One region of the Pseudonocardia sp. ICBG1142 genome, then DNA from elsewhere that is predicted to be linked to it. Evidence: riboswitches for the same ligand, from Rfam matches in the RefSeq annotation. Region 1 holds a riboswitch; the other holds the start of a gene.

What was found. A riboswitch is a leader RNA that binds a small molecule or an ion and turns the genes downstream of it on or off. The one in region 1 is predicted to bind glycine.
Region 2: another riboswitch for glycine. It lies ahead of gcvP (aminomethyl-transferring glycine dehydrogenase); the one in region 1 lies ahead of gcvP (aminomethyl-transferring glycine dehydrogenase).

Annotation. Positions count from the first base shown of each region.
Region 1 covers NZ_JAHLJC010000031.1:563,382-583,311, reverse strand. The annotation lists gene gcvP (aminomethyl-transferring glycine dehydrogenase) at 1-2,737, opposite strand, end outside; glycine riboswitch at 2,905-2,999, opposite strand; gene KPL59_RS37175 (hypothetical protein) at 3,072-3,203, shown strand; gene KPL59_RS37170 (YiaA/YiaB family inner membrane protein) at 3,204-3,371, shown strand; gene KPL59_RS26900 (MerR family transcriptional regulator) at 3,396-3,974, opposite strand; gene KPL59_RS26895 (bifunctional nuclease family protein) at 4,249-4,725, opposite strand; gene garA (glycogen accumulation regulator GarA) at 5,173-5,625, opposite strand; gene gcvH (glycine cleavage system protein GcvH) at 5,809-6,201, opposite strand; gene KPL59_RS26880 (CDP-alcohol phosphatidyltransferase family protein) at 6,212-6,850, opposite strand; gene KPL59_RS26875 (OsmC family protein) at 7,040-7,567, shown strand; gene KPL59_RS26870 (MEDS domain-containing protein) at 7,873-8,787, shown strand; gene KPL59_RS26865 (ATP-binding protein) at 9,076-9,726, shown strand; gene KPL59_RS26860 (BTAD domain-containing putative transcriptional regulator) at 9,946-10,818, shown strand; gene KPL59_RS26855 (enoyl-CoA hydratase/isomerase family protein) at 10,930-11,709, opposite strand; gene fgd (glucose-6-phosphate dehydrogenase (coenzyme-F420)) at 11,706-12,710, opposite strand; gene recQ (DNA helicase RecQ) at 13,040-14,887, shown strand; gene KPL59_RS26840 (gamma-glutamyl-gamma-aminobutyrate hydrolase family protein) at 14,884-15,654, shown strand; gene KPL59_RS26835 (DinB family protein) at 15,770-16,348, shown strand; gene KPL59_RS26830 (alpha/beta hydrolase) at 16,499-17,692, shown strand; gene KPL59_RS26825 (AAA family ATPase) at 17,689-19,818, opposite strand.
Region 2 covers NZ_JAHLJC010000025.1:2,572-13,647, reverse strand. The annotation lists partial or broken gene KPL59_RS13795 (bifunctional nuclease family protein) at 1-116, shown strand, start outside; gene KPL59_RS13790 (MerR family transcriptional regulator) at 391-969, shown strand; gene KPL59_RS36890 (YiaA/YiaB family inner membrane protein) at 994-1,161, opposite strand; gene KPL59_RS36885 (hypothetical protein) at 1,162-1,293, opposite strand; glycine riboswitch at 1,366-1,460, shown strand; gene gcvP (aminomethyl-transferring glycine dehydrogenase) at 1,628-4,519, shown strand; gene KPL59_RS13775 (chloride channel protein) at 4,572-5,957, shown strand; gene KPL59_RS13770 (PrsW family glutamic-type intramembrane protease) at 5,963-6,730, opposite strand; gene KPL59_RS13765 (sugar phosphate isomerase/epimerase and 4-hydroxyphenylpyruvate domain-containing protein) at 6,777-8,633, opposite strand; gene KPL59_RS13760 (shikimate dehydrogenase) at 8,623-9,555, opposite strand; gene KPL59_RS13755 (TetR/AcrR family transcriptional regulator) at 9,697-10,353, shown strand; gene KPL59_RS13750 (hypothetical protein) at 10,587-10,958, shown strand.

The sequences.
Region 1 (19,930 bases):
CCCACTTGTCGTCGGCCAGGCAGGCCGCGGTGTGCGGGGCGTTGCGCAGCGGGTTGTCCTCGGCGGGCCACTCCCCCGCGGCGACCCGGTCGATCTCGCCGCGGATCGACACCATCGCGGCGACGAACCGCTCGATCTCGGCCAGGTCCTCGGACTCGGTCGGCTCGACCATCAGCGTCCCGGCCACCGGGAAGGACATGGTCGGGGCGTGGATGCCGTGGTCGATCAGCCGCTTGGCGACGTCGTCGACGGTCACCCCGGTCTCCTTGGTCAGGATCCGCAGGTCGAGGATGCACTCGTGGGCGACCGCGCCGTCGGCGCCCGAGTAGAGCACCGGGAAGTGCTCCCGCAGTCGGGTGGCGACGTAGTTGGCGGCGGCCACCGCGGTGAGCGTGGCGCGGCGCATCCCGTCGGTGCCCATCATCCGCAGGTAGGCCCAGGAGATCGGCAGGACGCCGGGCGAGCCGTACCGGGCGGCCGAGACCGCGCCGACCCCGCCGTCGGACACGGGCGTGCGACCGGGCAGGAACGGCACCAGGTGCTCGGCCACCGCGACCGGGCCGACGCCGGGCCCGCCGCCGCCGTGCGGGATGCAGAAGGTCTTGTGCAGGTTGAGGTGGCTGACGTCGCCGCCGAAGGCACCCGGGCGGGCCACCCCGACCAGGGCGTTCAGGTTGGCGCCGTCGACGTAGACCTGGCCGCCCGCGTCGTGCACCGCGGCGCAGACGTCGCGGACCCCGGCCTCGTAGACACCGTGCGTCGACGGGTAGGTGATCATCAGCGCGGCGAGCCGGTCACCGTGCTCGGCGATCTTGGCGTGCAGGTCGTCGAGGTCGACGTCGCCGCCCGGCGCGGTCCCGACGACGACCACCCGCATCCCGGCCATGACCGCCGAGGCGGCGTTCGTGCCGTGCGCCGAGGCGGGGATCAGGCAGACGTCGCGGTCGGCCGCCCCGCGGCTGCGGTGGTAGGCGGCGATGGCGAGCAGCCCGGCGAGCTCGCCCTGGCTGCCCGCGTTGGGCTGCAGCGACACCGCGGCGTAGCCGGTGAGGTCGGCCAGCCAGGTCTCCAGCTGCTCGATCATCTCCCGGGTGCCGACCGTGTCGGACTCGGGCGCGAGCGGGTGCAGGTCGGCGAACTGGGGCCAGGTCACCGCCTCCATCTCGGCGGCGGCGTTGAGCTTCATGGTGCACGAGCCCAGCGGGATCATCGTGCGGTCCAGCGCGAGGTCGGCGTCGGCGAGGCGACGCAGCCAGCGCATCAGCGCGGTCTCGGACCGGTGGTCGTGGAACGTCGGGTGCGTGAGGTACTCACCGGTGCGACGTAGGCCGGCGGGCAGCGCGTCGGCGGTCTCCCGGTCGAGGGCGTCGGCGTCCACCCCGGCGACCCCGAACGCCGCCCACACCGCGTGCAGGTGCGCCACGGTGGTGATCTCCGAGGTGGCGACGCCGACCTCGTCGTCCGAGGCCCGGCGCAGCGCGATCCCGGCCTCGTGCGCGGCGGCGACCACGGCGTCGGCGCGGCCGGGGACCCGGGCGAGCACCGAGTCGAAGAACGCGTCGTGGACGATCTCCACCCCGCCCGACCGCAGGCCGGCGGCGAGGACCGCGGCCATCCGGTGGGTGCGGGTGGCGATGTCGCGCAGCCCGTCCGGGCCGTGGTAGACGCCGTAGCAGGCGGCCATGACCGCGAGCAGGACCTGTGCCGTGCAGATGTTCGAGGTGGCCTTCTCCCGGCGGATGTGCTGCTCACGGGTCTGCAGCGCCAGGCGCAGGGCGTAGTGGCCGTCGGCGTCGCGGGAGACGCCGACGAGCCGGCCGGGCAGCTGCCGGGCGTGGCGCTGCCCCACCGACAGGTAGCCGGCGTGCGGGCCGCCGAAGCCGAGCGGCACCCCGAAGCGCTGGGTGGAGCCGATCGCGGCGTCGGCGCCGAGCTCCCCGGGCGGGGTGAGCAGGGTCAGGGCCAGCAGGTCCGCCGCGACGGCGACGAGCGCCCCGCGGCCGTGCGCGGCCTCGATGAGGCCCGACGGGTCGGCGACCCGCCCCGAGGCGCCCGGGTACGACAGCAGGACACCGAAGAACTCGCCCTCGGGCAGCACGCCGTCGGCGAGGTCGGCGACGACCAGCTCGATGCCGAGCGGCTCCGCGCGGGTGCGCAGCACGTCCACGGTCTGCGGCAGCGTGTCGGCGTCGACGACGAACCGCGGGCTGGTCGAGCGGTTGGCCCGGCGCAGCAGCGTCATCGCCTCGGCGGCGGCGGTGGCCTCGTCGAGCAGCGACGCGCCGGCGACCGGCAGCCCGGTCAGGTCGGACACCATCGTCTGGAAGGCCAGCAGCGCCTCGAGCCTGCCCTGGCTGATCTCGGGCTGGTACGGCGTGTACGCGGTGTACCAGGCCGGGTTCTCCAGCACGTTCCGGCGGATCACCGACGGGGTGCGGGTCCCGTGGTAGCCGTAGCCGATCATCGGGACGGTCACGGTGTTGCGCCCGGCCATGGCGCGGAGCTCGGCCAGCATCTCGGCCTCGCCGACCGGCGCGGGCAGCGAGGCCCCGACCGGCTCGGCGGCGCGGATGGTGTCGGGCAGCGCGCGGGCGGCGAGCGCGTCGAGCGAGTCGACGCCCAGCACCTCCAGCATCCGGGCCAGGTCGCCGGGGCGGGGCCCGATGTGGCGCTCGGCGAACGGGAGCCCCCGCTCCAGCTCGGCGAGGGTGGGACGGTGCTCGGACGTCGGGCTCACGGCGCCTCCGGAGGTCGTCGGGCGGATTCGGGGCAGGGCAACTCGCCCTCCCCCTCTGTCCGTACCCGGAGACCGGGCGCCTGAGAGATTCACCGGAGGCTTCCGGCTTTCCCCGTCGGCGGACGGCTCCCCGCGTGCGCGGGTGACCCGTCGCTTTCCAGAGGCGTCTCGACCGCGCGGTCCGTGTGCCTGAGAGATTCCGGGAAGGGGTTGCTCCTTCGGCGCCCGGGCTCGTTCCCCGGGGCTCTCCCGCGCGGCGTCGACGACTACCGGGTCAGCCTACCTGCGTAGTTCTGCGGCGTCGCCGCCTGCGCCGTCTCGTCACACTCGTGTCATGTCGAACACCAGCGCTCCGAACACCACCCCGGCCACCACCGCCGCGTTCCACATGCAGGCGATGCTGTCCTTCGGCGTGTCCCTCGCCGCCGTCGTCGTCGGGACCGTCTACCTGCCCGTCGACGGCTGAGTGAAGGCGTTCCTCGCGATCGCCGTGCTGTACGCGATCACCTCGGCGTTCACCCTGGCGAAGTGTGTCCGGGACCGGCAGGAGTCCCTGACCGTGGTCAACCGGGTCGACCAGGCGCGGATGGAGAAGCTGCTCGCCGAGCACGACCCGTTCCGCTCGGTGGCGTGAGCGGATCCGCCTCAGGAGATGGCCTCAGGAGATGGCGCGGCGCGCGCGGCGGCGCGCCAGCTCGTCCTCGGGGGCCTCGTCGACGGTGCCGCCGTCGGCCCGCTCGGCCGGGAAGTCCTTGATCACGCCGGAGATCTCGCGCATCGCCCCGGAGACGGCGATGCCGAACACGCCCTGCCCGCCCTGCAGCAGGTCGACCACCTCCTCCGGGGAGGTGCACTCGTAGACGGTGGTGCCGTCGGAGAACAGGGTGATGCCGGCGAGGTCACGGATCCCGCGCCGACGCAGGTGCTCGACGGCGATCCGGATGTTCTGCAGCGAGACACCGGCGTCGAGCAGCCGCTTCACGATCTTGAGGACGAGGACGTCCTTGAAGGAGTACAGCCGCTGGCTGCCCGACCCGGCGGCACCGCGGATGGACGGCACGACGAGCCCGGTGCGGGCCCAGTAGTCCAGCTGTCGGTAGGTGATGCCGACGACCTGACACGCGGTCGGGCCGCGGAAGCCGACCAGGCGGTCGGTCACCCCGTCGAGCCCCGCACCGACGAGCGGGTCCGGGAACAGCTCTCCCTGACCCGGCCCCTCGGGTGGTGGCGTCTGCACCGCGCGGTCTCCTTCGTTCGGGACCGTGGACCGTCCTCTACCATGTGACTCTGGGTAGTGGGTGAGTTCCACGGATGTCATCAGTCGAGATGACGGTAGGCCCAGCGGCCGGGGTGGTCAACGCGGCTCGCCGACCTGGGCGTACCGGACACCCGGCCGGGTCGCCGGGCACACAGGGCGTACGGCCGCCGAACGGTCGGTGACGTCGGTGAACGGTCGGACCGCGGTCCGTGCGTTCCCACTGCCGGGTGACGGCGGTGGTGACCCGCACGGATCAGCCCGGCTGGGCACCGCGGAAGTCCTCCGGCGACACGGAGTCGAGGAACTCGCGGAACTTCTCGACCTCGTCCTCCTGCTCGTCGGGGATGACCAGTCCCGCCTCGGCGAGGACGCTCTCGTCGGCGTGCACCGGGACACCGATCCGGAGCGCCAGCGCGATCGAGTCGCTCGGCCGTGCGGACACCGTGACACCACCGTCGAAGATCAGCTCCGCGTAGAAGGTGCCCTCCTGCAGGTCGGTCACCCGCACCTGCTCGAGCCGCCGCCCGAGTGCTCCGATCACGTCCTTGAGCAGATCGTGGGTCAACGGCCGCGCGGGCTTGACCCCCTGCTGCTCCAGGGCGATCGCCGTCGCCTCCACCGATCCGATCCAGATCGGGAGGTATCGGTCGCCGTTCGTCTCCCGCAGCAGCAGGATCGGCTGGTTCGCCGGAAGTTCGACCCGGACGCCCACGACGCGCATCTCGCTCATCAGCCCGCCTCCCCGGCCCTGTCGGGCCTGTCGGACCACCCGGGTGGACACGCCACCCCGGCCGCCCTGATCGCCTTGCTCGCCCTGACCCGCGCGGTGGACCCGACGGCTCCGTGTCGTCACCGTGGTGTCGTCACCGTCGTCGTTGCCACCGCACTGCCACCGACACCTGATGACGCTACACGGCGGTCCGCCCGGACGCGCGCCTCCGGACGGGGAGTGACGGGGTCCGTTCGACGATCGTCACACGCCCGTCGCGCACGGCGTGTCGGCTCGACACCCGCTGGTCCCCGTCCACGCCGAAGGCCCGCCGCACCAGGGGGTACCGGAGCACCCCCGGCCGCGACGGGCCGGTCACACGCGGGGCTCCGTGCACGGCGCCCGCGGCACCGCCGTCAGAGACGGCGGCAGAGACGGCGCGGACGGCGCCACCGCACGGGACCCGGGTCAGCCCTGGGCGCCGGGCTCGCGGGGCCCGGTCAGGAACACCAGGCGGAACTTGCCGATCTGCACCTCGTCGCCGTTGGCGAGCACGGCCGTGTCGACCGGCTCACGGTTGACGTAGGTGCCGTTGAGGCTGCCGACGTCGACCACGACGAACTCACCGGCGTCGCGGCGGAACTCCGCGTGCCGCCGGGAGACAGTGACGTCGTCGAGGAAGATGTCGCTGTCGGGGTGCCGGCCGGCGCTGGTGGTCGGCACGTCCAGCAGGAAGCGCGAGCCGGCGTTCGGACCGCGCCGGACGACGAGCAGCGCCGACCCGGCGGGAAGCCCGTCGACACCCGAGACGGCGGGCTCGGCGGCCGGCTGCTCGACGTCGGCGAGGAAGTCCGCCCGGAAGACCGACGTGGTCTCCGGTGCGCGCTCCGGTGGCACGTCGCGCGGGTCGTTCGTGGTCACCTCGGGGACTCCTCCTCGCGGATGCGGTACCCGGACGGCGTCCGGGCGGGCAGGTCTGTTCGGGGCCGGGTGTCCCGGCCCCTTCCGGACGACACGTCCAGGGGATGTGAACCTACCGGTCGGAGCGGCCGGGGCGATACGGAGGTCCGCGTGCCGTGCTGCGTGGTGCGGCGGGCGGCCGGCTCAGTCGCCGTCGGCCAGCTGGCGGTAGGCGTCGGCGGCGAGCAGGCCGTCGGGCGAGGCCCCGTCGGCCAGCCGGATCTCGACGATCCACCCGTCGCCGTAGGGGGCGGAGTTCACCAGCTCCGGGGCGGCGTCGAGCCCGTCGTTCACGGCGACGACCTCACCGCCGACCGGGGCGTAGATGTCCGACACCGACTTGGTCGACTCGACCTCGCCCATGGCGTCGCCCGCGGCGAGGGTGTCACCGACGGTCGGCAGCTGCACGAACACGACGTCCCCGAGCTGCGACTGGGCGTGGTCGGTGATCCCGACCCGGACCACCCCGGCCCCGCTGCGGCGCACCCACTCGTGGGCCTCGGTGTAGGACAGGTCCGACGGAATCTCCGAGCTCACGCCGCGGAGCCTATCCCCCGGCCCGGTCGTGATCGAACCGGGTCGCCGGGGCAGGGACGCCCGGCGCCGGGCGGCGCAGCGCCAGCCGGAACTGGGCCAGGTAGAGCAGCCCCGACCACAGGTAGAGGGCCACGCCCCAGATGGCGAAGGCGTTCGCGACGACACCGACCACGGCCTCGGCGGGTGTCGGGCCGTCGCCGAGCAGGAGCAGCGGAAAGGCGTAGAGCAGCACGAAGGTGGCGGCCTTGCCGAGGTAGACGACCTCGAAGGGGCCGTAGCCGCGGTGGCGCAGCACGAACACGCAGCCTGCGAGGACGACGTCGCGGGCGACCAGGGCGACCACCGCCCACCACGGGACGATGTCGCGCGCGGCCAGCCCGACGAGCGCGGCCAGGATGTAGAGGCGGTCCACGGCCGGGTCGAGCATGGCGCCGAACCGGCTGAACTGGTCCAGGACACGGGCGAGCTTGCCGTCGAGCCAGTCGGTGAACCCGCCGATCGCCAGCACCGCGACGGCCCAGCCGTCGGCCTCCGGGCCGAGCATCAGCCACAGGAACAGCGGCACCCCGGCCAGGCGCAGCATGCTGAGCGCGTTCGGGACGGTCCAGAGCCGGTCGTCGTCGGTGGGCGGGCCCACGGTGTCGTGCACCGAGTCCCGGACCGTGTCGCGCACCGTGTCCCGGACGGTGTCGCGGGCCTCGCGGACCGAGTCGGCGGCCTCGCGGGCGCTGCGGCGCACCGCGGCCGCCCGTCCGGTGTCGCTCTCCCTGCCCACACCGGGCACCCTAGTCGTCGGGTCGGGGTGTGCGGGGCGCCCCGTCGGGGTGAGGATGGGGACATGACCGACACGAACGTCTCCCTCCGTGACATCCAGGCCCCGCTCAAGCAGCAGTACCGCGACGACCCGGAGTCGGCGGTCATCACCCTGAAGGCCGACGGCGAGCTCGGCTCCGGTGTGGCGTGCAAGGTCTCCACCGGCCAGGCGATGGCCGAGGCGGGCCTGCACCCGGCCACCGGCGGCGACGGCACCCAGCTGTGCTCGGGCGACATGCTGCTGGAGGCCCTGGTGGCCTGTGCCGGGGTGACCCTGCGCGCGGTGGCGACCGCGCTGGAGCTCGAGGTGCACGGCGCCGTGCGGGCCGAGGGCGACCTCGACTTCCGCGGCACGCTCGGCGTCGCGAAGGACGCCCCGGTCGGGTTCCGGGACATCCGGCTGTCGTTCGACGTCGACATCCGCGACGGCGACGCGCCCGCGGCGCAGGACAAGGTCGCGACCCTGGTGAAGCTGACCGAGCGGTACTGCGTCGTCCTGCAGACCATCCAGGGCAGCGCGACCACCTCGGTCGCGGTCAACCCGGCCGCCTGACCCCGCCACGCCACCACCGCGCCGCCACGGACGGTGAACCCCCGACGCCGGGAGCCACCGCCGTCCGGCGGACACCGGACAGCGCCGAACGGCCGTACGTCCTGGTCGGACCGGGTCTGCGCACCACCGTCGCCCGCCGGTGACGTTCCGCTCGTCGCGCGTCACCGTCGGTTCGGCGCCTCGCACGCTCCGAGGTCTCGGGCCTCCGCCGAGGGCCTCCGTACGGTTGATCCGTCCAGGAGTTCGTGACGGGGTGTGCCCGGCGCCGCGAGGAGCGGCGGCGGGGCGGGCGCGGCAGGTGAGACGTGATCAAGCTGGCGGACGCGCTGACGTCCGGGGATCACGTGTGCGCGGTCCCGGACAGCACCGAGCACCTCGGGGAGCTCGCCGCCGCCTACGTCGGGCACGGTCTCGACCGGGGCGAGCGCATCCTCTACTTCGACGACGACGGCGCCGCCGACGTCCTGCTCCGCCGTCTCGCCGAGGACGGCGTCGAGGTCGACGACCCGCTGCGCCGCGGCCAGCTGGAGATCCTGCCCGCCGAGCGGACCCGGCAGACCTTCCGCACCCCGCTCGCCGACGTGTACGCCGGGATGGCCGACGAGATCGTCCGCTCCCGTGAGCTCGGCTGGAACGGCACCCGGATGACCGGGCAGATGCACTCCGTGCTCGACGCGGGTGCCGCCGGCACCCTGCCCGAGTACGACGGCCTGCTGGCCCGGCTGGTCCGCGAGAGCGCGGGCGGGCTGACCGCGCTGTGCACCTACGACGACCACTTCCCCGCCGAGCAGGTCGACATCATGCGTGCCCTGCACCGCGACCACGTCCCGTGCTCCACCGCCTACGACGACGGCCTGCTCCGGATCGTCCGGCTCGGCACCGGTCACGCACGGCTGGCCGGCGAGGTCGACCACAGCAACCGCTCGAAGATCACCTCGCTGCTGCACGCGGCGCTGGACTCCGCACTGCGCTCCGCCGACGCCTCCCCCGACATCGGCCTGGACATGGCCTCGGTGCGGTTCATCGACGTCGCCACCGCGGTCGCGCTGGTGCACGCCGCCGAGGGCTTCCCGGCCACCCACCGCCTGGTGCTGCACCGGGTCCGGCCGCGGGTGCTGCGGGTGCTCGAACGCTGCGGTGCCGCGTTCTCCCCCCAGCTCGTGTTCGACGACCGTCCGCCGGCCCGCGAGGTCGTGCATCCGGGAGGACGGGACCGGTGAAGGTCAACGCCGCTCCCCGCCCGCCCGGCTTCCGGCACGCCCTGGTGCACGCCGACGATCCGGTGGAGCTGCTCGCCGCCGTCGTCCCGGGCCGCGGCGCGGGACACCGGTGCCCGGGTCGCGCTCGACCTGCCGGCGCCGCTGGAACAGGCGCTGCACGACGAGCTCGGCGACGAGGTCGAGCTCGGCAGGCTGACGTCGCTGACCAGCTCGGCCCGGGAGTCCGGACAGACCGTCGCCGCCTGGCGGGCCCGGGAGCTGCGTGCGCTGACCTCGTCGGGCCGCCCGGTGCTGGTGGTCTCCGCGCACGACCCGGACCTCGACGGGGTCGACGGCGGGTTCTGGGTCGAGCTGGAGGCCGCGCTCAACATCTCCCTGGCGGGGCTGCCGGTGCTGCAGGTGTGCGCCTACCCACGGCTGCCGCTGCACGGCGCGGTCGGCGAGTCCGCCGAGGTCAACCACCCGCTGCGGCTGCACGCGTCCGGGCTCGCCGCGAACCCGCGGTACCGCCCGCCCGCCGAGGCGGTCGCGGCCCTGCCGATCGCGCCGCCGCACCTGCTCGGGCCGCCGGACGTCACGCTGTCCTACAACACCTTCGAGCTGTCCCGGGTGCGCGACGCCGTGACCGAGGCCGCCCGGGCCTGCCGGTTCGACACCACCCGCGGCGAGGACATGGTGCAGGCGGTCAACGAGATCGCCACCAACGCCGTCGAGCACGGGTCCCCGCAGGCGGAGCTGTCGGTCTGGGCACGCGACGGCGAGCTGGTCTGCGAGGTCCAGGACAGCGGGGTGATCACACTGCCGCTGATCGGGCTCGCGCCGCCGCACCCGTCGCAGGCGCGGGGACGCGGGACCTGGATCGCCCGGCAGCTCTGCGACAGCCTGCACGTGTGGCGGGCGCCGGACGGCACCCACGTCCGGCTGCTCTCCCGGGCCTGAGGCAGATCTCACGATCCGCCCCCACCCGGATCTCACACCGTGGGCACTGCTGGGCTATCCTCGCAAGCGACGACACCACACGGAGACGCCGCCCGCCGTCCGTGTCGGTGCAGTTCCGTCGTGCCCGCTCCGCGATCCGAGGCCTCCCGCCCGGCGCGCCCCGGCTCTGTGCGGAGCCGACCGCGGGCCGAACGCCACGACCGATCCGGGGAAACGGCCATGTCCGACGACGATCACTGTCGATCCAGTGAGCAGATCACTCCCACCTCCGCCCCGCACGTGCGAGTGCTGGGCTCGTTCGGGCTGCGCGCGGACGACCGCGCCGTCCCGCTGCCGGTCGACTCCCGTCGGCTGGTCGCCTACCTCGCCGTGCACCGGCGTCCGCAGCCGACGGCGGCGCTCGCGGCGACGCTGTGGCCCGGGGTCGGCCCGGTCCCCGCGGCCCGGCTGCTGGACGAGGCCGTCGCCGGCGTCGACGTACCGGGGCTGCTCGACGCCGACCACCTCGGGCGGCTGCAGCTCGCCGACGACGTGGTCGTCGACCTCACCGAGGCCATGCTGCTGATCCGCGGGCTGTCCGCGCCCAGCATGCTGCGCACGGTGCGCGAGATCGGCGCCCCGGAGACCACGCTGCTGGAGTCCGACATCCTCCCGTCGTGGACCGCGCCGTGGATCGCCGTGGAACGCGAGCGGTTCCGCCAGCTGCGCCTGTCCGCCCTGGAGGGTCTGGCCGGCACGCTCACCGCCGCCGACCGGCACGACGACGCCGTCGCCGTCGCGCGCCGGGCCGTCGCCACCGCCCCGAGCCGCGAGCGGTCGCGTCGCGCGCTGGTCGAGGCGCTGCTCGCCGGCGGGCACGTCGCCGACGCCCTCGCCGAGTACGAGGAGTTCCAGCGGCTGCTGCGCAACAGCGTCGGCGCCACCCCGGACTCCGAGCTGGACCGCCTGCTCGCCCCGCTGGACGCGGGCTGGCCGCTCGGCCCGGGTCTGCACCGTCCGACGCAGCGCCTCACCGTGGGCATGCCCGGCATCTCCCGCGGCCCGCAGCGGTCGCGCCGGGTCGTCGCGGGGAGCCCGGCCAGCGCGCGCTGAGCGACCGCACCGCGACACGCCAGGGCACACGCAAGGACGTACACGGAGGGGGCGCGACCGGTCGGTCGCGCCCCCTCCGTCGTGTCCGGGTCCGTCCTGGACGAGATGCGCTCAGTGGAACTGCGGGCGACGCTTCTCGCCGAACGCGGCGAGCCCCTCGGCACCCTCCGGGCCCGCGGCGCAGGTCGCGATGGAGTCCGCCTCCGCCGCCAGCTGTTCGGCGAGGCCCCGGTCCCAGCCGTCGGCCAGGAGCCCGCGAATGCGGCCCAGCGCGGCCGTCGGGCCCTGGGCGAGCCGGTGCGCGACCGCGGCGGCCTCGTCGGCGACCCGGTCGTCGTCGACGACCGAGGCGAGCAGTCCCAGCTCGGCCAGCGTCTCCGCGTCCAGGACCTCGTCGGTGAGCAGGACCCGTCGCGCCCGCGCGGCGCCGATCAGCCGCGGCAGCGTCCAGGTCATCCCGCCGTCCGGGGAGAACCCGATGCCCGGGTAGGCCGGGCGCATCCGGGTCGAGGTCCCGCCGACGGCGAGGTCGCACGCCAGCGCGATGCTCATGCCCGCGCCGGCCGCCCAGCCGGCGACCGCGGCGACCGTCGGCACCGGGCTCGCCGCCAGCGGGCGCAGCATCGAGTGGAAGGTGTCGGCGAGGGAGTGCACGTAGGCGTAGCGGTCCTCGGCGCCGGCGAAGGCACGCACGTCACCCCCGGTGCAGAAGTTCTCGCCGTCGCCGTGCACCAGGACCGCACCGGTCTCGGCCGGGTCGAGCGCCAGCAGCGCCTCGGCGACCTCGGCCACCGCGGGGCCGTCGAGGGTGCCGTGGCGGCCGGTGGAGATGCGGCAGCGCAGCACGCGCCCCTCGCGGGTCAGCGCCGGTGCGCTCGTCGCGGCGCTCACGTGAGCGCCCGCAGCTTCGGTGCGACGTCGGTCGTGAACTGTTCCAGGAACCGGCGCTGGTCGTGCCCGGGGCCGTGGACGACGAGGTGGTTCAGGCCCGCGTCGAGGTAGGGCTTGATCTGCGCGACGGCCTCGTCCGGGTCGGAGGCGACGATCCAGCGCTTCACGACCTGCTCGATCGGCAGCTCGTCGGCGAGCCGCTCCATCTCCCGGGAGGAGTCGACGGAGTTCTTCTGCTCCGGGGTGAGCGACAGCGGCGCCCAGAACCGGGTGTTCTCCCGGGCGGCGTCGGGGTCGCGGTCGTAGCTGATCTTGATCTCGATCATGCGGTCGATGCCCGAGGCGTCCCGGTCGGCCTTCTCCGCGCCCTCCTCGACGGCCGGGATCAGCTTGTCGGTGTAGAGCTCCATGCCCTTGCCCGAGGTGCAGATGAACCCGTCGCCGAAGCGGCCGGCGAACCGCGCCACCATCGGACCGCCCGCGGCGACGTAGATCGGCACCGGCTGCTCGGGCCGGTCGTAGATCATCGCGTCGACGAAGGTGTAGTACTCGCCCTCGGTGCTGACCGACTCCTCGGTCCACAGCGCGCGCATCATCTTCACGGCCTCGCGCAGCCGGGCGAAGCGCTCCTTGAACTCCGGCCACTCCCGCCCGGAGACGGCGATCTCGTTGAGCGCCTCACCGGTGCCGACGCCGAGCGCGACCCGGTTGCCGGTGAGCAGCGCCATCGTCGCGAACTCCTGGGCGAGCACCGCGGGGTTGTAGCGGAACGTGGGGGTCAGCACCGAGGTGCCGATCTGCACCCGCTTCGTGCGCTCCCCCACCGCCGCCATCCAGGGCAGCGCGGCCGGGGCGTGGCCGCCCTCGTGCCGCCAGGGCAGGAAGTGGTCCGACGCCCAGACGCTGTCGAGCCCCAGCTCCTCGGCGAGCACCGCGTACTCGACGAGGTCGCGGGGGCCGAACTGCTCGGCCGACGCCTTGTACCCGATCTTCAGATCCACGGGTCCGTCCTTCTCACGTGATCGCCCGGCGTCCGGTCTGCGGGGCGCCGTTGGTCCTGCAGGTCTTGCTACACCCCGGGAGCGCCCGGCGCAGCACCGCGGCGCCCACGACACACGGGCGGTGACCGGGACCACGCGTCGGACGCGGTGCCCGGTGCCGCGACGTGAGTGCCGGGCGGGGCGCGGCGGGCGGGGCTCGTACGATCGACGACGTGTTCGACGCCTCCGCCCCGGACGAGATCCCGCTCCCGCCCGAGCCCGAGGAGGACTACGGGTACGAGCCCCCACCGGAGGACGCCTGGGCCGCCGCACCCGCACCGGCCCGTGAGCTGCCCGTCCCCGAGCGGGTGCACAGCAGCGACCCGCACGAGATCCTGCGCCGGGTCTTCGGCTACGACGCGTTCCGCGGCGAGCAGCAGGCGATCGTGGAGCAGGTCGTCGGCGGCGGCGACGCGCTGGTGCTCATGCCGACCGGTGGCGGCAAGTCGCTGTGCTACCAGGTCCCGGCGCTGGCCCGGCCCGGGACCGGTGTGGTCGTCTCCCCCCTCATCGCGCTGATGCAGGACCAGGTCGACGCGCTGCGCGCGCTGGGGGTGCGGGCCGGGTTCCTGAACTCCACCCAGGACGCCGACGAGCGCCGCCTCACCGAGCAGGAGTTCCTCGCCGGGGAGCTGGACCTGCTCTACCTCGCCCCCGAGCGGCTGCGGGTCGAGTCCACCGTCCGACTGCTGGAGCGCGGCCGCATCGCGCTGTTCGCGATCGACGAGGCACACTGCGTCGCGCAGTGGGGGCACGACTTCCGGCCGGACTACCTGCTGCTCTCCGAGCTGCCGAAGCGCTGGCCGGACGTGCCACGGATCGCGCTGACCGCGACCGCGACCGACGCGACCCGCACCGAGATCGCCCAGCGCCTGGAGCTGACCGATGCGCGCCACTTCGTGGCGAGCTTCGACCGGCCCAACATCCAGTACCGGATCGTCGCGAAGAACGAGCCGCGTCGCCAGCTGCTGGAGCTGCTGCGCGCCGAGCACGCCGGGGACGCGGGCATCGTCTACTGCCTCTCGCGGCGCAAGGTCGAGGAGACCGCGGAGTTCCTCACCGCGCAGGGCATCCGGGCGCTGCCCTACCACGCGGGGCTCGACGCGTCGGTGCGCCGGGAGAACCAGTCCCGGTTCCTGCGCGAGGACGGCCTGGTCATGTGCGCGACGATCGCGTTCGGGATGGGCATCGACAAGCCCGACGTGCGGTTCGTCGCGCACCTGGACCTGCCCAAGTCCGTGGAGGGCTACTACCAGGAGACCGGCCGCGCCGGGCGCGACGGCGAGCCGTCCACGGCGTGGCTGGCCTACGGGCTCGCCGACGTCGTCCAGCAGCGGAAGATGATCGACGACGGCGAGGGCGACGCCGCGCACAAGCGGCGCCTCGCCCAGCACCTCGACGCGATGCTCGCGCTGTGCGAGACCACCGAGTGCCGCCGGGCCCAGCTGCTGCGCTACTTCGGGCAGAAGCCGGAGTCGGAGCGGTGCGGGAACTGCGACACCTGCCTGACACCGGTGTCCTCGTGGGACGGCACGGTCGCGGCGCAGAAGGTGCTCTCGACGGTGTGGCGGCTGAAGAAGGAGCGCAACCAGGAGTTCGGTGCCGGGCAGGTCGTCGACATCCTGCTGGGCAAGCACACCCCGAAGGTCGACCAGCACCGCCACGACGAGCTGTCGGTGTTCGGGATCGGGACCGAGCTGAGCGACGTCGCCTGGCGCAACGTGCTGCGCCAGCTGGTCGCGCGGGGGCTGCTGACCGTCGGCGGGAACTACTCCACCCTGCGGTTCACCGACGAGTCCCCGGCCGCGATGCGCGGTGAGCAGAAGGTCATGCTGCGCACCGAGCCGGAGCGCACCGCGCGGCCGTCGCGGTCGCGGGGCGGCGGGTCGAAGCCGGCCGTGGAGATGCCGGCCGAGGTCGCGCCGGTGTTCGAGCGACTGCGGGCCTGGCGGGCGGCGACGGCGAAGGAGCAGGGCGTCCCCGCCTACGTGATCTTCCACGACGCGACGCTGCGCGAGATCGCGACACGGTCCCCCGCCGACCGGGCCTCGCTCGGCACGATCTCCGGGATCGGCGAGGGCAAGCTCGCCCGCTACGGCGACCAGGTGATCGACGTGCTGCACGGGGCCGGCTCGTGACGCGCCCGCTGATCGGCATCAGCTGCTACAGCGAGCGGGCCGACTACTGGATCATGCGGGACGACGACGTCGTGCTGGTCCCCCGCACCTACGTCGACATGGTGCTGGCCGCGGGCGGGGTCCCGGTGCTGCTCGCGCCGGTGAACGGCGCCGAGGAGGCCGTGGACGCCCTCGACGGGCTGCTCCTCACCGGCGGCCAGGACGTCGACCCGGCCCGCTACGGGCAGGTGGCCGGCGCGCACACCGACACGCCGCGCACCGGGCGCGACGCCGCCGACGTGGCGGCGCTGCACCGGGCGCTCGGCCGCGGGATCCCGGTGCTGGGGGTGTGCCGCGGGCTGCAGCTGCTCAACGTGGCGCTCGGCGGGACGCTGCACCAGCACCTGCCCGACGTGGTCGGTGCACAGGTCGACGGGGCGCACTCGGCCGGTCCGGGGGTGTACGCGCCGGTGCCGGTGCTGACCGAACCGGGGACCCGGGCCGCGGAGATCCTGGGTCCGGGGCCGGTGACCGTGCGCTGTCACCACCACCAGGGGGTGGACCGGGTCGCCCTCGGGCTGCGGGTGTCCGCCCGCGCCGGGGACGTCGTCGAGGCGCTGGAGTGGAGCGACCCGGCCGGCCCCGGCGGCACGGACGCGCCCTGGGTGGTCGGTGTCCAGTCCCATCCCGAGCGCGACGCCGAGGACCTGCGCCTGGCCCGCGCCCTGGTCGCCGCCGCCACCCGGGCCCGCAGCCGCGCCTTCCGCCCGGTCCGCCTCGCCGGCTGAGCCGGATCCACACCCCCTGTCCGGTGTCCACACCCGCCACGACGGGTGTGCCTACCGGACAGGGGGTGTGGACGCGGGCAGCGGGTGTCCGCGATCGGGGCCAGGCTGTGGGGTCATGACGGAGATGGGGACGACGACGGGTGTCGACTGGAACTCCGAGCTGCTCGCTCAGCTGACGTTCCACTGGGAGACCGCACTGCGCCCGCGGCTGGCCGGGCTCACCGACGACGAGTACCACTGGGAGCCGGTACCCGGCTGCTGGGGCGTGCGCCGCCGCGGGGAGTCGGTGACCCCGCCGGGGGCCGGACCGGGCGACTGGGTGATCGACTTCGCCTTCCCGGCGCCGGAGCCGCCCCCGGTCACGACGATCGCCTGGCGGATCGCGCACGTGGTCGTGGGGGTGTTCGCGTTGCGGTCGCACTCCCACTTCGGCGGCCCGGCGGTCGACTTCGACTCCTACGACTATCCCGGCACCGCGGCCGCGGCCCTGGACGCCCTGGACACCGAGTACGCCCGGTGGACCGCCGGGGTCGCCGCGCTCGGCTCCGACGGCCTGGCCCGGCCGTGCGGACCGGCCGAGGGGCCCTACGCCGACGCGCCGCTCGCGACGCTGGTGCTGCACATCCACCGCGAGGTCCTGCACCACGGGGCCGAGATCGCGCTGCTGCGGGACCTCTACCGCGCCCGCGCCTGAGCAGCCCGCCGAGCGGAGCGCCTACTCTGTTGCACAACGACATCCGGCGGTGCGACGGACGACGGGGGGCCCGCAGTGGGACAGGACACGGACACGGGGCGGACGACGGCAGGGCCGGCCACACGGTCGGGTCCTCGACGCGCGGGGGCAGTGCTGTTCGCCGTGCTGCTCGGCCTGCTGGCCGTCCTCGTGCTGGTCTGGACCGTCCTCGCCCAGGCGCTCGCGCTGGCCCCGGTCGGCTGGTGGGGGCCGCTGCTGCAGGACGTGACGTCGCAGGGGCTGGTGCTCGTGCTCGGGTCGCTGCGCGACGGCCTCGGCGTGTGGAACGTCGTCCTCGCCCTGGTCGGCGTGGCGGCCGCCGCCGGGGTGCGGGCGCTGTCGCGGCGTCGCCGGGCCGGCTCGGTGTTGATCGGCCTCTCCGTGGCCGCCACGCTGGTGGCCGCGGGCACCTACACGGCGCTCGTGGTGACCGTCGCCCGCGACGGCGGCGGGCTGCACCCGTTCCTGCCGGTCTCGCCCGTCCCGGTCGCCGCGCCCGGGCCGGACCGCACCGTCGAGTTCGGTGCTCCGGGCGGGACCCCGCTGCTCGCGGACCTCTACCTGCCCCAGCCGGGCGGCGGTCCCGCGCCGGTGCTGGTGCGGGTGCACGGCGGCGGCTTCGTGCAGGGTTCGCGCGGCCCGTCGCCGTACAACCGGTTCCTCGCCGACAACGGGTACGCCGTCGTCGACGTCGACTACCGGCTCGCGACCGAGCAGGTGCACAACTGGGACACCCAGGTCGGCGACGTCGGCTGCGCGCTCACCTGGGTCGGCACCGCCGGCCCGGCGCTCGGGCTGGACACCTCGCGGGTCGGGATCTTCGGCGAGTCGGCGGGCGGCAACCTCGCGGTCAACGCCGCCTACCTCGACCGCGCCGGGACCCTGGCCCCGACCTGCGGTGACCGCGCCACGCTGCCCCGGGTGCGGGCGGTGGCCGGGATGTACCCGGCGGTCGACCTGACCGCCACCGAGCCGTTCTCCGCGATCGGGCGCCAGGTCGGGGCGGCCTACATCGGCGGGTCGCCGGAGCAGTTCCCGCAGCGCTACGCGTTCACCGACTCGATCACCCATGCCCGGCCCGACTCGCCGCCGACGCTGGTCGTGCAGGGTTCGGCGGACCACCTCGTCCCGGCGGCTCCGGTGGCGCGCTTCACCGCCGCGATCGCCGATCTCGGCGTCCCGACCCGCTACCTGCAGCTGCCCGGCCTCGAGCACGGCGCCGGTGACGCGCTCGGCACCGTCACCCCGGGCACCGAGCTGCAGCGCGCGGCGCTGCTGTCCTGGTTCGACCGCTGGGTGCGCTAGGGCCGGCCGATCCGCTTGAGCACCGGCGGCAGCTCCCCGCTGTGCAGCACCCCGAGCCGCTGGGTGGCTCGGGTGATCGCGACGTAGAGGTCGTTGAGCCCGCGCGGGGACTCGTCGAGCATCTCCTGCGGCTCCACCACGACGACGGCGTCGAACTCCAGCCCCTTCGACGCCGCGACCGGGAGCACCACGACCGGCGCGTCCAGCTCGGACTCCCCCTCGGCGGGCTCGGGGGTGGTGAGCCCGGCGGCGTCGAGGACGGCGCGGACCCGGTCCAGGCGGCCCTGCGGCGTGAGAACGGCGATGCGCCCGTCCCCGACCGCGTCGCGCTCGGCGCGCACCCTCTCGACCAGGATCCGGTCCCCGTCGGCCCCGGCGGGCAGCGCCACCGCCCACGGCGGGACCCCGGTCGAGCGCACCGACGACGGCGGCTGCAGCGAGGCGTCGATCTCGGCGAGCACGTCGTCGGCGACGTCGGCGATCTCCGAGGGCGTCCGGTAGTTCACCGTCAGCTGCTCCAGCCGCCACCGCCGCGCCACGAACGGTGACAGCACCTCGTCCCAGGAGCCCGCACCGCCGCGGTCCCCGGTCTGGGCGATGTCCCCGACCAGGGTCATCGACCGGGCGGGGGCGCGGCGCATGACCATCCGCCAGGCCATCGCCGAGAGCTCCTGCGCCTCGTCGACGATGATGTGGCCGTAGGTCCACTCACGGTCCGCGGCAGCCCGCTCGGCGGTGGAGTCGTAGCGGGAGACCTGCATGCGCTCGGCGAGCCGGTCGGCGTCGATGATGTCGGTGGCGCGCAGCAGCTCGGGGTCGGCCGGGGTCCAGCGCAGGTCCGGGGGCACGTCGGGGCCGGGCGCAGGGCGCTCCAGCAGCGCCCGCTCGGGCGCCGGGATCCGGCGGGCCACCGAGTTGAGCCGGCGGCGGTCGGCGAACAGGTCGGTCAGCAGCTGCTCGGGCGACAGCGTCGGCCAGAGCTCCTCCAGCTGCGCCGCCACCTCGGCGGACTCGGCGAGCTCGTCGCGGATGTCGTCGACGTCGCGCCGGTCCAGCAGACCGGACTCGCCGCCGCCGACACGGCGGGCGACCTGCTGGGCGAGCAGCCGGAGCAGCTCCTTGCGGAAGATGCGGCGGGCCTCGTTGTGCGGCTTGCGGGAACGCCGGGCCCGGGTACGGGCCTGGGCGACGGTGTCGCGGTCGAACACCACCCGCTGCTGTTCCACGACGAGCTCGACCGGGCTGCGCGGCAGCTGCTGCCGGTCGCGCACGGCGGCGGCGATCACCGGTGCCATCTCGGCGCGGCCCTTCAGCTCCGCCGTCGCCGGGGACTCGGTGCGGCGCGCGTCCAGGCCGGGGAACAGCTGCGCGACGGTGCCGAGCACGACGCTGGTCTCCCCCAGCGAGGGCAGGACCTGCCCGATGTAGCGCAGGAACGTCGGGTTCGGCCCGACGACGAGCACGCCGCGCCGGGCGAGCCGGTCGCGGTGGGTGTAGAGCAGGTACGCCGCGCGGTGCAGCGCGACCGCCGTCTTGCCGGTGCCGGGCCCTCCCTGCACGACCAGCACGCCGGACGGCTTCGACCGGATGATCCGGTCCTGCTCGCCCTGGATGGTCGCGACGATGTCGCCCATCCGCCCGGTACGGGCCTGCGACACCGCGGCCAGCAGCGCGGCCTCGCTGGTGAGCCCCGACCCGGAGCGGGCCCGCTCCTCCTCGGACATCTCGGCCAGGTTGAGCGGCTCGTCGTCGATCGCCACGACCTGCCGGAGCCGGGTCCGCAGGTGCCTGCGCCGCCGCATCCCCTCGGGGTTCGCGGCGGTGGCGGTGTAGAACGGCCGGGCGGCGGGCGCCCGCCAGTCCATCAGCAGCGGCTCGTACTCGTTGTCCTCGTCGAGCAGGCCGATGCGGCCGACGTAGCGGATCTCGCCGTCGTCGGCGTCGAGCCGACCGAAGGCCAGCCCGTGCTCGGCGGCGCGCAGCCCGGCGAGCCGGTCGGTGAGCATCTCCGCGGCGGCGTCGCGCTGGGTGATGGCCTGCGGGGTGCCGACGGTCTCCTCGCGGAGCGTGTCGGCCAGCCGGCGCGCGGTGTCGCGGCGGCGGTCCTCGAGCTGCTCGTAGAGCATGGCCACGTAGGACTGTTCGTGTGCCAGCTCCGGGTCGACCGGCGCGGCGGGGTCGGCCCCGGCAGCCGGGGAACCGGCAGCGGAAGTGGGTTCGGGCACGGCGCGGGGATCC
Region 2 (11,076 bases), on a different contig from region 1:
GTCCTCGCCGAGCGGGAACTGGTCATCCCGACGAGCAGGAGGACGAGGTCGAGAAGTTCCGCGAGTTCCTCGACTCCGTGTCGCCGGAGGACTTCCGCGGTGCCCAGCCGGGCTGATCCGTGCGGGTCACCACCGCCGTCACCCGGCAGTGGGAACGCACGGACCGCGGTCCGACCGTTCACCGACGTCACCGACCGTTCGGCGGCCGTACGCCCTGTGTGCCCGGCGACCCGGCCGGGTGTCCGGTACGCCCAGGTCGGCGAGCCGCGTTGACCACCCCGGCCGCTGGGCCTACCGTCATCTCGACTGATGACATCCGTGGAACTCACCCACTACCCAGAGTCACATGGTAGAGGACGGTCCACGGTCCCGAACGAAGGAGACCGCGCGGTGCAGACGCCACCACCCGAGGGGCCGGGTCAGGGAGAGCTGTTCCCGGACCCGCTCGTCGGTGCGGGGCTCGACGGGGTGACCGACCGCCTGGTCGGCTTCCGCGGCCCGACCGCGTGTCAGGTCGTCGGCATCACCTACCGACAGCTGGACTACTGGGCCCGCACCGGGCTCGTCGTGCCGTCCATCCGCGGTGCCGCCGGGTCGGGCAGCCAGCGGCTGTACTCCTTCAAGGACGTCCTCGTCCTCAAGATCGTGAAGCGGCTGCTCGACGCCGGTGTCTCGCTGCAGAACATCCGGATCGCCGTCGAGCACCTGCGTCGGCGCGGGATCCGTGACCTCGCCGGCATCACCCTGTTCTCCGACGGCACCACCGTCTACGAGTGCACCTCCCCGGAGGAGGTGGTCGACCTGCTGCAGGGCGGGCAGGGCGTGTTCGGCATCGCCGTCTCCGGGGCGATGCGCGAGATCTCCGGCGTGATCAAGGACTTCCCGGCCGAGCGGGCCGACGGCGGCACCGTCGACGAGGCCCCCGAGGACGAGCTGGCGCGCCGCCGCGCGCGCCGCGCCATCTCCTGAGGCCATCTCCTGAGGCGGATCCGCTCACGCCACCGAGCGGAACGGGTCGTGCTCGGCGAGCAGCTTCTCCATCCGCGCCTGGTCGACCCGGTTGACCACGGTCAGGGACTCCTGCCGGTCCCGGACACACTTCGCCAGGGTGAACGCCGAGGTGATCGCGTACAGCACGGCGATCGCGAGGAACGCCTTCACTCAGCCGTCGACGGGCAGGTAGACGGTCCCGACGACGACGGCGGCGAGGGACACGCCGAAGGACAGCATCGCCTGCATGTGGAACGCGGCGGTGGTGGCCGGGGTGGTGTTCGGAGCGCTGGTGTTCGACATGACACGAGTGTGACGAGACGGCGCAGGCGGCGACGCCGCAGAACTACGCAGGTAGGCTGACCCGGTAGTCGTCGACGCCGCGCGGGAGAGCCCCGGGGAACGAGCCCGGGCGCCGAAGGAGCAACCCCTTCCCGGAATCTCTCAGGCACACGGACCGCGCGGTCGAGACGCCTCTGGAAAGCGACGGGTCACCCGCGCACGCGGGGAGCCGTCCGCCGACGGGGAAAGCCGGAAGCCTCCGGTGAATCTCTCAGGCGCCCGGTCTCCGGGTACGGACAGAGGGGGAGGGCGAGTTGCCCTGCCCCGAATCCGCCCGACGACCTCCGGAGGCGCCGTGAGCCCGACGTCCGAGCACCGTCCCACCCTCGCCGAGCTGGAGCGGGGGCTCCCGTTCGCCGAGCGCCACATCGGGCCCCGCCCCGGCGACCTGGCCCGGATGCTGGAGGTGCTGGGCGTCGACTCGCTCGACGCGCTCGCCGCCCGCGCGCTGCCCGACACCATCCGCGCCGCCGAGCCGGTCGGGGCCTCGCTGCCCGCGCCGGTCGGCGAGGCCGAGATGCTGGCCGAGCTCCGCGCCATGGCCGGGCGCAACACCGTGACCGTCCCGATGATCGGCTACGGCTACCACGGGACCCGCACCCCGTCGGTGATCCGCCGGAACGTGCTGGAGAACCCGGCCTGGTACACCGCGTACACGCCGTACCAGCCCGAGATCAGCCAGGGCAGGCTCGAGGCGCTGCTGGCCTTCCAGACGATGGTGTCCGACCTGACCGGGCTGCCGGTCGCCGGCGCGTCGCTGCTCGACGAGGCCACCGCCGCCGCCGAGGCGATGACGCTGCTGCGCCGGGCCAACCGCTCGACCAGCCCGCGGTTCGTCGTCGACGCCGACACGCTGCCGCAGACCGTGGACGTGCTGCGCACCCGCGCGGAGCCGCTCGGCATCGAGCTGGTCGTCGCCGACCTCGCCGACGGCGTGCTGCCCGAGGGCGAGTTCTTCGGTGTCCTGCTGTCGTACCCGGGCGCCTCGGGGCGGGTCGCCGACCCGTCGGGCCTCATCGAGGCCGCGCACGGCCGCGGGGCGCTCGTCGCCGTCGCGGCGGACCTGCTGGCCCTGACCCTGCTCACCCCGCCCGGGGAGCTCGGCGCCGACGCCGCGATCGGCTCCACCCAGCGCTTCGGGGTGCCGCTCGGCTTCGGCGGCCCGCACGCCGGCTACCTGTCGGTGGGGCAGCGCCACGCCCGGCAGCTGCCCGGCCGGCTCGTCGGCGTCTCCCGCGACGCCGACGGCCACTACGCCCTGCGCCTGGCGCTGCAGACCCGTGAGCAGCACATCCGCCGGGAGAAGGCCACCTCGAACATCTGCACGGCACAGGTCCTGCTCGCGGTCATGGCCGCCTGCTACGGCGTCTACCACGGCCCGGACGGGCTGCGCGACATCGCCACCCGCACCCACCGGATGGCCGCGGTCCTCGCCGCCGGCCTGCGGTCGGGCGGGGTGGAGATCGTCCACGACGCGTTCTTCGACTCGGTGCTCGCCCGGGTCCCCGGCCGCGCCGACGCCGTGGTCGCCGCCGCGCACGAGGCCGGGATCGCGCTGCGCCGGGCCTCGGACGACGAGGTCGGCGTCGCCACCTCGGAGATCACCACCGTGGCGCACCTGCACGCGGTGTGGGCGGCGTTCGGGGTCGCCGGGGTGGACGCCGACGCCCTCGACCGGGAGACCGCCGACGCGCTGCCCGCCGGCCTACGTCGCACCGGTGAGTACCTCACGCACCCGACGTTCCACGACCACCGGTCCGAGACCGCGCTGATGCGCTGGCTGCGTCGCCTCGCCGACGCCGACCTCGCGCTGGACCGCACGATGATCCCGCTGGGCTCGTGCACCATGAAGCTCAACGCCGCCGCCGAGATGGAGGCGGTGACCTGGCCCCAGTTCGCCGACCTGCACCCGCTCGCGCCCGAGTCCGACACGGTCGGCACCCGGGAGATGATCGAGCAGCTGGAGACCTGGCTGGCCGACCTCACCGGCTACGCCGCGGTGTCGCTGCAGCCCAACGCGGGCAGCCAGGGCGAGCTCGCCGGGCTGCTCGCCATCGCCGCCTACCACCGCAGCCGCGGGGCGGCCGACCGCGACGTCTGCCTGATCCCCGCCTCGGCGCACGGCACGAACGCCGCCTCGGCGGTCATGGCCGGGATGCGGGTGGTCGTCGTCGGGACCGCGCCGGGCGGCGACGTCGACCTCGACGACCTGCACGCCAAGATCGCCGAGCACGGTGACCGGCTCGCCGCGCTGATGATCACCTACCCGTCGACGCACGGTGTCTACGAGGCCGGGGTCCGCGACGTCTGCGCCGCGGTGCACGACGCGGGCGGCCAGGTCTACGTCGACGGCGCCAACCTGAACGCCCTGGTCGGGGTGGCCCGCCCGGGTGCCTTCGGCGGCGACGTCAGCCACCTCAACCTGCACAAGACCTTCTGCATCCCGCACGGCGGCGGCGGGCCCGGCGTCGGCCCGGTCGCGGTGGCCGAGCACCTGGTGCCGTTCCTGCCCGGTCGCACGCCCGTGTCCGACGGCGGGGTCGGCGCGGTCTCGGCCGCCCGGTACGGCTCGCCCGGCGTCCTGCCGATCTCCTGGGCCTACCTGCGGATGATGGGCACCGACGGGATGCGCCGCGCCACGCTCACCGCGGTGGCCGCCGCCAACTACGTCGCCACCCGACTGCGGGAGCACTTCCCGGTGCTCTACTCGGGCGCCGACGGCGCGGTCGCCCACGAGTGCATCCTCGACCTGCGGATCCTGACCAAGGAGACCGGGGTGACCGTCGACGACGTCGCCAAGCGGCTGATCGACCACGGCATCCACGCCCCGACCATGTCCTTCCCGGTGGCCGGGACGCTGATGGTCGAGCCGACCGAGTCCGAGGACCTGGCCGAGATCGAGCGGTTCGTCGCCGCGATGGTGTCGATCCGCGGCGAGATCGACCGGGTCGCCGCGGGGGAGTGGCCCGCCGAGGACAACCCGCTGCGCAACGCCCCGCACACCGCGGCCTGCCTGGCCGACGACAAGTGGGACCACCCGTACCCGCGGGAGCTGGCCGCGTACCCGACCGGGGTCACCCCGGGGGTGCACGACCGGAAGGTGTGGCCGCCGGTACGCCGGATCGACGGCGCCCCCGGCGACCGCAACCTGGTCTGCTCCTGCCCGCCGCCGGAGGCCTTCGCCTGATCTCTGCCCACCCGTCGGGAGGGTGTCCGGACAGGTCGGGGATCATGGAGGGGTGTCACACCGACCGAGTGAGCGCCTCCGGGTCCCCGCCCCCGTCCTGCGGACGCGGGTCCGGTCGAAGCGGGCCGCGACCGACCAGCCCAACGTCACCGGCGACGGCGCGTCGCCGCTGACCGCCCGGTTCTGGGTGCTGCTCGTCGTGACCGGGATCGCCGCCGGGCTGTCCGGGATCGCGCTGATGGCGCTGCTGCACGCGGTGTCGGAGTGGGCGTGGGGATCCGGGGCGGCAGAAGGGCTCGGCGCGGCGGTCGAGCGGGCCGACGCCTGGGGGCGGATCTGGCCGCTGCTGGTGGCCGGGCTCGTCGCCGGTGTCGGTGGGTACCTGCTGCGCCGGTTCGTCCCCGGCCGCACCGACGTCGACGACGCGATCTGGACCGGTGACGCCCGGCTCGGGGTGCGCCGCAGCTCGGGCACCGCGGTGCTGTCGGAGGTCGTCGTCGGGCTGGGCGCCTCGCTCGGCCGGGAGGCCGCGCCCAAGCTGATGGGCGGGGTGTGGGGCGCGGTCCTGGCCGGCTGGGGCGGCCTGTCGGTCGAGCAGCGACGTCTGCTGGTCGCCTGCGGTGCGGGCGCCGGGCTGGCGTGCGTCTACGACGTGCCGCTGGGCGGGGCGCTGTTCGTCGCCGAGGTGCTCGTCGGCACCGTCCGTCTGCCGGTGGTGCTGCCCGCACTGGCCTGCACCGCGACCGCCACCGTCGTCGCCTGGCTCTACCTGCCCGCCGGGCCGGTCTACCCCGGCCTGCCGGACCCGGTGACGACGCCGTCGCTGCTGGTGTGGGCGGTGCCCGCGGGCGTGCTGATCGGGGTCCTCGCGACCGGCTGGGTCCGGCTGATCGGGTTCGTGTCGCACCACGGGCCCCGGCGGACGTGGTGGCGGATCGCCGCCCCGGTCGCCGCGTTCGGGCTGCTCGGCGTGGCCGGGCTGGCGTTCCCGCAGCTCTACGGCAACGGCGCGGACCTGGCCGAGCAGGCCTTCCTGGGTGGCGGGGCGCTGCTGCTGTTCGCGTTGCTGGCCGTGCTGAAGCCGCTGGTGACGGCGATGTGCCTGGGCAGCGGCGCGTCCGGTGGGCTGTTCACCCCGACCCTGTGCACCGGCGCGTTGCTCGGGGCCGCGCTCGGCGGGGTCTGGTCGGCGCTGTGGCCGGGCACCCCGGTCGGCACGTTCGCCCTGGTCGGGGCGGCCGCGATGATCGGGGCCGGGATGCAGGCGCCGCTGGCCGGGCTGGTGCTGGTGCTGGAGCTGACCGGCACCGGGTTCGCGATCGCCGTCCCGCTGGTCGTCGCGACGCTGGTGGCCACCGCGGTGGCCCGGTGGCTCGACGGCTACTCGATCTACTCGGCGCGCCTGGCCGCGCAGCCCACGGCCGAACAGAGCACCTGAGGGGGTCAGGCGGGCAGCGCGGTGCCGGGGGCGCGGTGCGGGAGCCGGTGGGCGAACCCGGTGAGCAGGCCGAGGCTCAGCACCGCGAGCACGCCGTAGGCGACGAACCCGCCGATGCTGTCCCAGGTGGTGTGCAGGGCGACGGCCAGGACGAACACCAGCAGCGCCCGTCCGGCGGCCCGCCCGGTGCGCCGCCGGGCCGCGTACCACAGCGCGGCCGCGGTGAGCCCGGTCCAGGCCATGTGGGCGGCCGGGCTGAGCACGCCGCGCAGGAGCAGGACGTCGTCGACGGCGCCCAGGTCGCCGCCCGAGCGGACCAGCACGACGAAGCCGTAGCCCATCGTCTCCAGCGCGGCGAAGCCGGCACCGGAGGCGACCCCGACCAGCAGCCCGTCCGCGGGGTGCCCGCGGCGGGCGGTCAGCAGCAGCACCACCAGCGGCGCGACGAGCTTGGCCGACTCCTCGATCAGCGCGACGCCCAGCATCGGCATCCTGCCCAGCGACCGCAGCGCGTCGAACTCCAGCAGCCCCGCCGCGACGACGCCGACGACCCCGCCGAGGAACGCGACCAGCGCGATCGGGCCCGCGCCGATCGAGTAGTCCAGCCGCCGCCCGAGCACGAAGGCCACGAACGCGGCCGGGGCGACCGCGGCGCCGAGCAGGATCAGCGACGGCACCAGGTTGGGGTTCTGCGTGACGAGCAGGACCCGGCGGACCGCCTCGAACAGCGCGACCCCGACGACCAGGACGAGCAACCAACCCCAGCGACGCACCTGCAACTCCCCTCCGCGACCGACGCCGGGACGGTAGCGGCGCCGCTCAGGCCCGGGCGAGCCGGGACCGGCGATGGGCCGCCATCCGCACCGGGGCGTCGGCCCAGCCGTGCCCGTCGTGGCCGCCGGTGCGCTGCACCAGGGCCAGGAACAGGCGGCCCCCGAGCAGCTCGGTGCACACCTGCAGGTAGTCACCGGCAGCGTCGCGGTCGTGCAGGACACCGAGCTCCCGGTAGGCCGCGACGGTCGCCGCGGGCAGGTCGAGGCGGGCGGCGAGATCGTCGTGGTAGTTCGCCGGGACCGGGAGCAGCGGCACCCCGGCCGCCCGCGCGGCGGCCGCGGTGGCGAGCACGTCGTCGCAGGCCAGGGCCACGTACTGCGGGTCGGCGACGGCCGGGCTCCACCCGCCGCGGCGCAGCACCGACACGGTCAGGGCGAGCCGGACGCTGCGGTCCGGGTCGGCCAGCGCGCGGCTGCGGACCAATCCGAACGGGGCCGCGTACTCGCCGTCGCCGACGGTGTCGAGGCCGAGCACGGCGCGGTGGAACAGGACCGCCTCGTCGAACGCGTCGTAGGGCTGGGTGAGCCCGATGTGGTCGATGCCGGTGATCCCGGTGCCGGGGGAGCGGGGCTCGTCGACGGCGACGAAGTCGTGCGGCCAGGCCCGTCCGGCGTCGCCGTCGGTGCGGCACAGGAACACCGCGGTGCCGTCGGGGGCGGTGATCCCGGCGAGCTCGGCCTCGCCGGGCCCGGTGACCCGGGGGACGGGGGCGGCGCACAGCCGGGCCGCGCGGCGGGCGGCGGCGGCCGGGTCCGCGGACTCGACGGCGATCGCGGCGACCGCGCCGGTGCCGTCGCCCGCCGCGTTCACCAGCAGCCGGGCGTCGCCCTGTTCGAAGCGTTCGACCTGCTTGGTGCGGTGCACCCCGGTGCGGCTGAACCCCAGGGCGCGCAGCACCCGCCCCAGCTCCGGGCGCGCGGTGAGCTCGACGAACGCCGTCCCGCGCAGGGCCGGCGCCGCGGTGCCCACGGGATCGGTCCCGGCGCCGGCCCGTGCGGTGGCCTCGGCGAGCGCGATCAGCGAGCGGCGGGCGTCGACGGCGGTGCGGACCGGGTCGGACTGGCGGAAGACGTCGTTGAACACCTCCAGCGACAGCGGTCCGGTGTACCCGGCCCTCAGCACGGGGGCGAGGAACGCGGGCAGGTCGAACCCGCCCTGGCCGGGGAACAGCCGGTGGTGACGGCTCCAGGACAACACGTCCATCGACAGCTCACGGGCGTCGGCGAGCTGGAGGAAGAACAGCTTGTCGCCGGGGACGTCGGCGATCGGAGCGGGGTCCGAGCCGCGGGCGAGGATGTGGAAGGAGTCCAGGCACAGCCCGAGCGCGGGGTGGTCGGCGGCGCGCACGGCGTCCCAGGAGGCGTCCCAGGTGTCGACGTGCCGGCCCCAGGCGAGCGCCTCGTAGGCGACGCGCAGCCCGCGCTCGTGGGCCCGGTCGGCGAGGGTGTGCAGCTGGGTGGTGAGCAGGTCGGCGTCGGTGGCGGGGTCGACGGCGTCGGGGGACACCGAGGAGCACACCAGCACGGTGTCGGCGCCGAGGCCGGCCATGACCTCGAAGGTCGCGTCCGCGCGGCGCAGGTTCGCGGCGAACCGGGCGGGATCGGTCGAGTCGATGTCGCGCAGCGGCTGGTACAGGTCCACCGACAGGCCCAGGTCGCGGCAGCGGGCGCCGATCCCGGCCGGGGACTCGGGGTCGGCGAGCAGGTCCGGCGCGAAGATCTCGACCCCGTCGAACCCGGCGGTCGCGGCGGCGGCGAGCTTGTCCTCCAGCGTGCCGGACAGGCAGACCGTGGCCAGCGACAGACGCGCGGGCCCGTGCGGGGGGCGGGGCTCAGGCGACACGGGCCGCCGCCTGCTCGGCGGTGACGAGCTCGGCCAGGTGGGCGAGCATCCGCGCCGGATCCGGTGTGGCGCCGGTGAACAGCCGGAACGCCTCCGCCGCCTGGTGCACGGCCATCGCACCGCCGTCGACGGTGCGGCAGCCCGCGGCGCGGGCGGCGGCGAGCAGCGCGGTGTCCAGCGGCCGGTAGACGATCTCGGCGACCCACGGACGGGTGGCGAGCAGCGCTGGGTCGAGGGGGAGTCCGGGGTGCTCGGCCATCCCCGTCGGGGTGGCGTGCACGAGGCCGTCGGCCCCCGGGAGCAGCGCGGACAGTGCGGGCAGCGGGTGCCCGGTGGCGTGCGCGCCGGGGGACAGGTGCGGGGTCACCGACGCGGCGAGTGCGGCGGCGCGGGCACCGTCGACGTCGACGATCTGCAGGACGCCGACGCCTTCGCGGGCCATGGCGTAGGCGGCCGCGGCACCGGCACCCCCGGCGCCCAGCAGCACGACGCGCCCGGTCGCGGCGCCGGGCAGCCCGGCCCGCCAGCCGTCGCGGAAGCCGGTCCAGTCGGTGTTGTGCCCGGTCAGCGCCCCGTCCGCACCGATGACGACGGTGTTGACCGCGCCGATCGCGGCGGCGTCCGGGGCGAGCACGTCGAGGTGGCCGATCACCCGCTGCTTGCAGGGGTGGGTGACGTTGACCCCGGCGTAGCCCTGCGCGCGGGCCCGGGCGAGCAGGTCGCCGACGGCGTCGGGGTCGCGCCCGAGGACATCGAGGTCGAAACGCGTGTAGGTCAGGTCCAGGCCGTGCGCCGCGCCCTCGCGCTCGTGCAGGGCGGGGGACAGCGACGGACCGATGCCGGCGCCGATCAACCCCGTCCGCACCCGTGTGCCGGTTGCGGCGGCGTCGGTCTCGCGCCGGGTCTCGTTGCTGCTCCGCACGGATCCCTCCTCGGATCTATGTACCGTACGGTTAGTTATACTGGACGGTGGGTCCGTCGGCCAGGGGGAACGGCCGACGATCCGTAGAGTCCGGGGCGCCACCGGGATCCCGGTGGCGCGGACCGGTGGAGGGGGGTCGCGGTGGCGGCGGTACCAGAGGAGGGCGTCCGGCAGCGCGACGCCGAGCGCACCCGCACCGAGATCCTCGACGAGGCGACCGCGGAGTTCGCCGACCGGGGCCTCGCCGGGGCGCGGGTCGACGAGATCGCCGCGCGCACCCGGACCACCAAGCGGATGCTCTACTACTACTTCGGCTCGAAGCAGGGTCTCTACCTGGCCGTTCTCGAACGCGCGTACACCGGGATCCGGGCGCTGGAGCAGCAGCTGTCGGTGTCGGACCTCAACCCGGCACGGGCGGTGCGGGCGGTCGCGGAGCTCACCTTCGACCACCACGAGGCGCACCCGGACTTCATCCGGCTGGTCGCGATCGAGAACATCCACCACGCCGAGCACCTGCGCTCCTCCCCGCTGCGCGCGGGGCTCGCCGGGCCCGCGCTCGGCGTGCTCGATTCCATCCTCGCCCGCGGCCGGGAGGCCGGGTTGTTCCGCGACGACGTCGACGCCTTCGACGTCCACGTGCTGATCAGCTCGTTCTGCGTGTTCCGGGTGGCCAACCGGCACACCGTCTCGGCCATCTTCGGTCGCGACCTGCTGGACCCGCAGCGGCGCGGGCACTACCGCCGCATGGTCGGCGACCTGGTCGTGGAGTACCTGACCGCGCGTGTCGGGCAGGACTGACGGCGGAGCCTGTGGCAGGGGCCTGTGGCAGGTGCCCGGCAGGACCGACCGCAGGGTCGACGGAGAACCCCTGGCGGGGTGACCGCGCCGGCGTCCATCCGGCTCTTGACACGCCCCGCGTCGCAACTCACTATTCGGTACCTAACCAGACGGTACATAGACGAGCGGCTCGCCGCCCGGGCCGTCGACCGCGTCATCAAGTGCCTGCAACGTCGCACACGCCGGGAGCCACCGTGAGCCAGCAACCGTCCGCCGCCGCGCCGAGCGCGCCGGAGGCGCAGCCGAAACGGGCCGCCCTGGCCGCGTGGGTCGGCAGCGCCCTGGAGTACTACGACTTCTTCATCTACGGCACCGCTGCGGCGCTCGTGTTCCCGAATCATGATGGTCATCACACACGTCTGCCAAAGTCCCAGGTCAGAGCACCCTACCGCACCGGAGAGACCCTGATGACCGAGCCCCTCGTCGGAACCGACACGCTGCCACCGTACGAACCTGACATGTTTGCGACACTGGGTCCCGCGATCGTGAGGTGGTCCCTGGAGAACGGTCTCCGGGTCCTCGACGGCAAGTCTGCGGGCGCTTTGTTCGTACCCACGCGGTCGTAGTACGCGTTCATTTGCCACTGGTACCGGCTACGCGACGACGGAGAGTTCTACTACCGTGGCGGCGCGATTAGGCTCGCGCGCGGCTCGCTGAAGTCTCCGCTGGGAGCCTGGCTCGCGA